Regions from separate parts of the Streptomyces sp. NBC_00988 genome, predicted to be linked through region 1. Evidence: riboswitches for the same ligand, from Rfam matches in the RefSeq annotation. Region 1 holds a riboswitch; the other holds the start of a gene.
The links. Region 1 has a riboswitch for glycine ahead of gcvT (glycine cleavage system aminomethyltransferase GcvT). Riboswitches for the same ligand answer to the same signal wherever they lie in the genome.
Positions count from the first base shown of each region.

Region 2: linked by a shared signal. The riboswitch ahead of gcvP (aminomethyl-transferring glycine dehydrogenase) and the one ahead of gcvT (glycine cleavage system aminomethyltransferase GcvT) in region 1 are both predicted to bind glycine.

Region 1 is NZ_CP108730.1:8,326,693-8,330,900, reverse strand. Features, by position in the region: gene OG496_RS38385 (enhanced serine sensitivity protein SseB C-terminal domain-containing protein) at 152-940, opposite strand; gene OG496_RS38380 (enhanced serine sensitivity protein SseB) at 1,101-1,886, opposite strand; gene OG496_RS38375 (AAA family ATPase) at 1,951-2,652, opposite strand; glycine riboswitch at 2,802-2,901, shown strand; gene gcvT (glycine cleavage system aminomethyltransferase GcvT) at 3,046-4,173, shown strand.
Region 2 is NZ_CP108730.1:2,910,284-2,914,491, forward strand. Features, by position in the region: gene gcvP (aminomethyl-transferring glycine dehydrogenase) at 1-2,732, opposite strand, end outside; glycine riboswitch at 2,921-3,016, opposite strand; gene OG496_RS13190 (PRC-barrel domain-containing protein) at 3,131-3,502, shown strand; gene OG496_RS13195 (hypothetical protein) at 3,587-3,976, opposite strand.

The DNA of each region.
Region 1 (4,208 bases):
TCCGAACAGTGGGTAACGCCCCCCGGACGCCGGGCACTTAGGACAGAACGGAGATTCGGCGTCTTTCGGGGCACCACACCGCCGTCTACGCGCGAAGAAAAGTGTCGTAGACGTAAATCCTGCGGAGAAGCTGAGAAGAGGACTCGCGGGTTCAGTATCCACCACGGACGGGTGGGTATCCGTACCCGCCCGCCTGAGCGGGCGCCGCGTGGGCCTCACGGTCGTAGAACGGGCGGGCGTTCGCCCGCAGCCAGAGCGCGACCGGGTCGTACTCGTCGGACATCGCCACGGTCGACACCGGCAGCCCGTCGGGGACCGCGCCGATCGACTGCTGCATCATGCCGCGCACCGAGTCCACGGCGGGCGGGCTGGTGTCGTAGACGTCCAGACCGATCGCGAGATACGGCGCTCCGAGCGCGGGCTGCACCCAGGCGCGGCGCAGCGCGCGGACCGCCGGGGTGCGGTGGGCGTTCTGGGCGAGCGTGGCGTAGAACTGCGGGATCTCGATGCCCGGTTCCGACAGCCGCAGGGGCCCGGCCGGCTGGCGTTCCAGGCCTGTGGCGATCCGGCGGAGGTCCAGCCAGGGGATGCCGACGCCGCCGCCGGGAGCGTGCGGGTTGAGCCAGAGGCCGAAGTGGTCGGGGTAGAGGGTGCGGGCCACGTCCAGGCCGTCGACCACCTCGTAGGAGCGGTTCCAGCCGCTCGCCGACAGTTCCTGGGCGGAGGTGACGCAGGGGGCGTAGCCGTACTTGTCGACCTGCATGTTTCCGTACTGGGCGTCCGGTGAGCCGGACTGGCCGTGCCACAGGAGCATCCAGATCTGACCGGAGTGGGGGGTCGCGAGGGCGCGCAGGAGCGCCTCGTAGGCGTCGTAGCGCCCGGGCGTCACCTGGCGCAGCATGTGCTCGACCTGGCCGGTCGCGGTGCCGCTGGCGCTCACGTGTACCGCCCCTTCTGGTAGTTGGCCTGCGTTGGGAAACAGCTTAAGCGCCCAATGGGTGGGGGCCTTGTGTGCGTTGGCGAGTGCGGGTCGTTCGTGGCGGGGCGCGCCCCGCGATGGAGCCGCGGATCGGCACAGCCCCGCGCCCCTGTGGGGCGCCTCAGTGACCCTGTGTATAGAAGGGGCGCACCGTCTGCCTCATCCAGTCCGCCACCGGGTCCTGGGTCACGTCCAGGAGGACCAGGTTCACCTGCCAGGGGACCGTGGTGGTGCCGAGGGCCCGGGCCAGGGCCTCCATGGGGGCCGCTCTCAAGTCGCCGTCCCAGTTGGTGAGTTCTACGCCTACGAACATGACCGGGGCGGCCGTCTCGATGGCGGCGAGGCAGCGGCGGGCCGAGCCGACCACACCGATCGCGGCGAACTCGGCGGAGGCGGCGGCGAGGAAGTCGACCGGGTCGTCCTGCCAGTCGGGTTCGAAGAGGCGGACGCGGCCGCCACTGGTGGGACCGTCGAGGGCGGTGCGGCCGATGCGGCACAGCTCGGCCACCGCGAGGGGCGGGAGCGGGACGCCCACCATGCCGCCCGGGTTCACCGCGAGGCCGACCTGCGGGGGCAGCCCACGGGCGAACTCCACCGCCGGCGCGATCGTGAACGACAGATGCGAGCCGACGACCTGGCGGAACTGCTCCTCGGAGCTGAAGACCGGGACGTACGCCTGCCCCTCGATGTCCAGTGTCGGCAGGTCCAGCGGACCGCTCTGCGGGCCGCCGCCGCTGGGGAGCGGGACCCAGACGAAGCTGCGGCCGAGCACCTCGACGATCCGGCCGCCGGCCGAGGGCATGCCGAGGGAGGTCGAGAGCACCTCCTCCAGCTCGTTGCCCGGCCAACCGCCGTGCGGATGGGGGTGGGGGTACGCCTGACCGGGGAAGTCCGCCGGGAAGTCCATCTACCTACCGCCTGCTGGTGAAACCGCCTGCTGTAACCCTGCTGTGGCTGAAAAGGCTAGCGGCTCAGTCCGCGAAGTCGATCCGGCGCAGCACGTCCGCCGCGTCCCGGTCCAGCAGGACCGCCGAGTCGACGCCCCGGGGCAGATCACCGCGCTCCACCGAGCGCAACAGGCGGGCGGCGGCCCTGCGGTGACGCAGGAACGCGTACCGCGAGACCCCGCGCCCTCGCTCGCGCTGACCGCCGAGCGCGGTGTCCGGGCTGACGTCGAGGAACACCAGGTGCAGCGCGCCGCCCCGGCGCCCGGCGGCGCGGGCCAGCCAACCGCGCACCCACGTCTGCGTACCGCAGTCGTGCACGACGGCTCCGGACGCGGAACGCAGCGCGCGGTGCAGTCCGGCGTAGTGGGCGAGGCGGACCAGGGGGCGGTAGATCGCGTAGGGGAGAAGGCCGGGTGTACGGAACACGCGGGACACGCGGGCGTCCCAGCGGTCGCGGGTGTCCTGGCTGTCGACGCGGACGCCGTCGCCGCCCGCCACCGCGCGCCGCATCAGTGTGGACTTGCCGCTGCCGGGCAGGCCGGTGACGACGACCAGGTCGCGGGGGCCGAAGCGGAGTCCGTGCGGGCTGTGGCCGGCGCGCTCGCGGAGATCGCGGACCGTCGGTACCGGGCGGGCCGGGCATGCCTCCCTGGCCGGGGCCGAGGGCTGCTCGGGCAGCGCTACGGCCGAGGTCGTGGCGTACACCGTGGTCCTTGTCACCGTGATCGTCCTCCCTGCGGGGTCAGGAAAGGTTCTCCCCACTGAACGTAAAGAGAAGGTAATGCACGGTGTCTCGCGGTTCCGTTCGCGTCCGGCCACAGGCCTGTTACAAAGCCTGTGCGATGATGTGCCCGCCTAACTGCATACCGGCCGCTTGAATCCGCGCGGGAGAGTCCCCAGTCGTACGTCATCTGGGGCGCCGAAGGAGCAAGTCCCTCCCTTGAATCTCTCAGGCCCCGTTACCGCGCGGGCGAGGCACATCTGAAAAGCGGACCGCCGGCGACGGTGGTCCCACCCAAGGTGCAACCCATGTTCCGCGCGCGGTCATGGCGAACCTCTCAGGTCCCGATGACAGATGGGGAGGAACGACCTCGCCGTCATGCCTTGGGAGACCGACCGATGAGCAGTACCGCCACCCCTGAGAAGCGCCGCACCGCGCTCGACGCGCTGCACCGCTCGCTCGGTGCGACGATGACCGACTTCGCCGGCTGGGACATGCCGCTGCGCTACGGCTCCGAGCGCGACGAGCACCTCGCCGTCCGCACGAAGGCCGGCCTCTTCGACCTCTCCCACATGGGCGAGATCACGGTCACGGGACCGGACGCGGCCGCACTCCTCAACTACGCGCTCGTCGGCAACATCGCCTCCGTGGGCCTCGGCCGCGCCCGCTACACCATGATCTGCCAGGCCGACGGCGGCATCCTGGACGACCTGATCGTCTACCGGTTGGCTGACAACGAGTACATGGTCGTCGCCAACGCCTCCAACGCCCAGGTGGTGTTGGACGCGCTCACCGAGCGGAGCGACGGCTTCGACGCGGTCGTCCGCGACGACCGGGACGCGTACGCGCTGCTCGCCGTGCAGGGGCCCGAGTCCCCCGGCATCCTCAAGTCGCTCACCGAGGCCGACCTCGACGGCCTGAAGTACTACGCCGGTCTGCCCGGCACGGTCGCGGGCGTCCCCGCGCTGATCGCCCGCACCGGCTACACCGGCGAGGACGGCTTCGAGCTGTTCGTCTCCCCCGCTGACGCGGAGAAGCTGTGGCTGGCGCTGACCGAGGCCGGGGCGCCGGTCGGGCTGATCCCGTGCGGGCTGTCCTGCCGGGACACCCTGCGCCTGGAGGCGGGCATGCCGCTGTACGGGCACGAACTGTCGACCTCCCTCACCCCGTTCGACGCCGGGCTCGGCCGGGTCGTGAAGTTCGAGAAGGACGGCGACTTCGTCGGGCGTACGGCCCTGGAGGCGGCCGCCGAGCGCGCCGCCGAGCAGCCGCCGCGCGTCCTCGTCGGGCTCGTCGCCGAGGGCCGCCGGGTCCCGCGCGCCGGGTACCCCGTCGTCGCCGACGGCCAGGTGATCGGCGAGGTCACCTCCGGCGCCCCCTCCCCCACGCTGGGCAGGCCCATCGCCATGGCCTACGTCGACGCCGCGCACTCGGCGCCGGGCACGGCCGGTGTCGGCGTGGACATCCGAGGCAGTCACGAGCCGTACGAGGTCGTGGCACTGCCGTTCTACAAGCGCGAGAAGTGACAGTCGTCGTAGCGTCACGTCTGTGACCCGGGGCG
Region 2 (4,208 bases), 5.4 Mb from region 1:
TCCCCACCCAACGCGGCAGCGGTGTGCGGCGCGTTCCTCAACGGGTTGTCCTCGCCCGGCCACTCCCCCGCGCCGACCTTCTCGATCTCGCCACGAATGGCGATCATCGCCTCGCAGAACCGGTCCAGCTCGATCAGGTCCTCGGACTCGGTCGGCTCGATCATCAGGGTCCCGGCCACAGGGAACGACATCGTCGGCGCGTGGAAGCCGTAGTCGATGAGCCGCTTGGCGATGTCGTCGACGCTGACGCCGGTCGCCTTGCTGATCGGCCGCAGATCGATGATGCACTCGTGCGCGACGAGCCCACCGGGCCCGGTGTAGAGCACGGGGTAGTGCGGCTCAAGGCGCTTGGCGATGTAGTTGGCGCTGAGCACCGCCACCTGCGTGGCCCGCTTCAGCCCCTCGCCACCCATGAGCCGGACGTACGCCCAAGAGATCGGCAGGATCCCGGCGGAACCCCAGGGAGCCGCCGAGATCGGCCCAACTCCCGTCTCCGGCCCGGCCGCAGGCTGCAACGGGTGGTTCGGCAGATACGGCGCGAGGTGCGCGCGCACCCCGACCGGCCCGACCCCCGGACCACCGCCACCGTGCGGAATGCAGAACGTCTTGTGCAGATTCAGATGCGAGACGTCCCCGCCGAAGTGCCCCGGCTTGGCAAGCCCCACAAGGGCGTTGAGGTTGGCGCCGTCGACGTAGACCTGCCCGCCGGCTTCGTGCACCTGCGCGCAGATGTCGGCGACGTGCTCCTCGAACACCCCGTGCGTGGACGGGTAGGTGATCATCAGCACCGACAGCTCGTCGCGGTACTGCTCGATCTTCGCCCGCAGATCCTCGACGTCGATCTCACCGTCCTCGGCGGTCTTCACGACGACGACCTTCATCCCGGCCATCACCGCGCTCGCGGCGTTGGTGCCGTGCGCGGACGACGGAATCAGACAGACGGTCCGCTGCTCATCGCCATTGGCCCGGTGATACCCGCGTACGGCGAGCAGCCCGGCCAACTCCCCCTGGGAACCGGCATTCGGCTGCAACGACACCTTGTCGTACCCGGTGACCTCGGCGAGCCGCTCCTCCAACTCCCGGATGAGCGTGAGGTATCCCTGCGCCTGCTCGGCGGGCGCGAAGGGGTGCAGCTGTCCGAACTCGGGCCAGGTGACCGGCTCCATCTCGGTGGTCGCGTTGAGCTTCATGGTGCAGGAACCGAGCGGGATCATGCCCCGGTCCAGCGCGTAGTCCCGGTCGGCGAGCCGACGCAGGTACCGCAGCATCGCGGTCTCGGAACGGTGGTCCCGGAAGACGGGGTGCGTGAGGTAGGCATCGGTGCGCAGCAGCCCGGCGGGCAAGGTGTCCTCGGCACTCGCATCAAGCGCCTCGATGTCCCCGTCGACCCCGAACGCGGTCCATACGGCGGCCAGTTGGGCACGCGTGGTGGTCTCGTCGCAGGCGATGGACACCTGGTCGGCGTCCACGAGGTGCAGGTTGACGCCGTCCTCGCGCGCGGCGGCGACGACCTCGGCGGCCCGGCCGGGAACGCGCGCGGTCAGCGTGTCGAAGTAACCACCGTGCACGACCTCGACACCACCGGCCTTCAGACCCGCGGCAAGGATCGTGGCGTACCGATGCGTCCGCCGCGCGATGCCCTTCAGCCCCTCGGGCCCGTGGTAGACGGCGTACATGCCGGCCATCACCGCAAGAAGCACCTGGGCGGTACAGATGTTGCTGGTGGCCTTCTCGCGGCGGATGTGCTGCTCGCGGGTCTGCAGGGCGAGGCGGTAGGCCTTGTGTCCGTCGGCGTCGACGGAGACGCCCACGAGCCGCCCGGGCAGGCTGCGCGCGAACTTCTCGTGCACGGCCATGTATCCGGCGTGCGGCCCGCCGAAGCCCATCGGCACCCCGAACCGCTGCGTCGTACCGACCGCGATGTCCGCGCCCAGCTCACCCGGCGACTTCAGCAGCGTCAGCGCGAGCAGATCGGCGGCGACGGTGACGAGCGCACCGAGCGCGTGCGCCTGCTCGATCAGCGGCTTGATGTCGCGTACGGCTCCGGAGGCGCCCGGGTACTGCACGAGCACGCCGTTGATCTCCCGCTCCGCGATCCTGGCCGGGATGCCCTCGCTGAGGTCGGCGACGACGACCTCGACACCGGCCGGCTCGGCACGCGTCTCGATCACGGCGATGGTCTGCGGCAACACGTCCGCGTCGACCAGGAACAGCCCCTTCTTGTTCTTGCCCATGCGCCGCGACAGCGCCACGGCCTCCGCGGCGGCGGTCCCCTCATCGAGCAGGGAGGCACCGGAGGTCGGCAGCCCGGTCAGATCGGCAACCATCGTCTGGAAGTTGAGAAGGGCTTCGAGCCGCCCCTGGGAGATCTCCGGCTGATACGGCGTGTAGGCCGTGTACCAAGCCGGGTTCTCCATGACGTTGCGCAGGATCACGGGCGGGGTGAAGGTCCCGTAGTACCCGAGCCCGATCATGGAACCGAGGACCTCGTTGCGGTCCGCGAGGGAACGCAGCTCGGCCAGCACCTCGGCCTCGGTACGGGCGCCCGGCAGATCGAGAGCGTCGGCGTTCTTGATCACATCCGGGACCGCGGCGGCCGTGAGCTCGTCGAGCGAGCCGTAGCCGACCTGCGCGAGCATCTTGGCCCGCGCCTCCTGGTCGGGACCGATGTGACGCTGCTCGAACGGGATTCCCTGTTCGAGCTCGGAGAGCGGAATGCGAGGGGCAGTCATTAGGGAGGCCTCCTGGTCGGACACGACCTTCGAGGGCACCACGACAGCGGGGTGCCGGACGGCCTCCCCCTCTGTCATCTCAACCTGAGAGCTTCACCGGGCATCCCGAAGGCACCCGGCTTTCACCGTCGGTGAGGGCGAAAACCGTCGACACCGTCGACGACACCCGCCCTGCTTTCCAGAGTGACCTCGTCCGTGCGGTACGTGAGCCTGAGAGATTCCGGGGAGGATTTGCTCCTTCGGCGCCTCCGATGAAGTCTGGAGGACTCTCCCGCACGGGGTCAGCAGCCGATGGCCAGCCTACCAGCGAGCGTTGAAGCCGAGCTTTCGAGTGGCCACCTTCCCCAATGTGCTCTTTTGTAGTGCTTACGGATGAGTTGCGACCAGGAGGAGGGCCCGTGCAGACCGATATCGATCCGCGCAACCTGATCGGCCGCAAGGCGTTCGACCGCACCGGCGCCAAGATCGGCACGATCGACGAGGTCTACCTCGACGACGCGACCGGCGAACCGGAGTGGGCGGCCATACGCACCGGCCTGTTCTCCAGAGACGCCTTCGTCCCCCTGGAGCCCAGCGAACTGATCGAGGGGACCCTGCACATCCCCTTCGACCGCTCCCTGATCAAGGACGCCCCCGACTTCGGCGTAGGCCGCCACCTCTCCCCGGACCAGGAACTCCAGCTCTACCACCACTACGGCCTCGACGTGGGCCCACCCCCATCGCTCCCAGACCACGACTTCGGCAAACTGGCGGGCTCCGACGACACGTGAACGGGTTCGGCGGGCGGGGCGTCGCTGGGTCGTGCAGCCTCCGGGGGTGACGACGCGCCGGGCTGGGCATCCGGGCGTCGAGTGTCAGGGGGCGTTGATACGGCGGGCTGGGTATCCGGTTGCGCCGCCACCAAGGGCGTCCGCGCAGCAAGTCCGACGCTGGAACGCCACGCGTCGTCCGGTGACACCTGAACCCCGCGCAACCGACAGCAGCGACTCGCTCTGCGGGACAACGAGGCCCGGCTCCACCAACGGCGTCAGCGCGGAAGCCACGACCTCGGAACGCCACACGACCGACGGCAGCAGCTCGCTCTGCGGGACAACAAGGCCCGGCTCCACCAACGGCGTCAGCGCGGAAGCCACGACCTCGGAACGCCACACGACCGACGGCAGCAGCTCGGCTCGCGGAACGCCAGGGCTCGGCTCGACCGACGACAGCGGCGTACCCCGCGGAACGCCGGGACTTGGCTCCACCGACCGCACCGGCTCAGCGGGCTCGGCGCCGGAACCCCGCGCAACCGATGGCAGCATCTCGGAAGACGGCTCGTCGGGGCCTCAACTTTCTAACGGCGTCGGCGCCGCAGGCAAGGCGTCAGGATGCCGCGCGGCCGACGCCGACGGCTCAGCAGGCAAGCCACCGGGACCCCGTGCCGACAACGGCAGCGCCTCACCCCGCAGGGCATCGAGGCCTGGCTCCACCGACGGC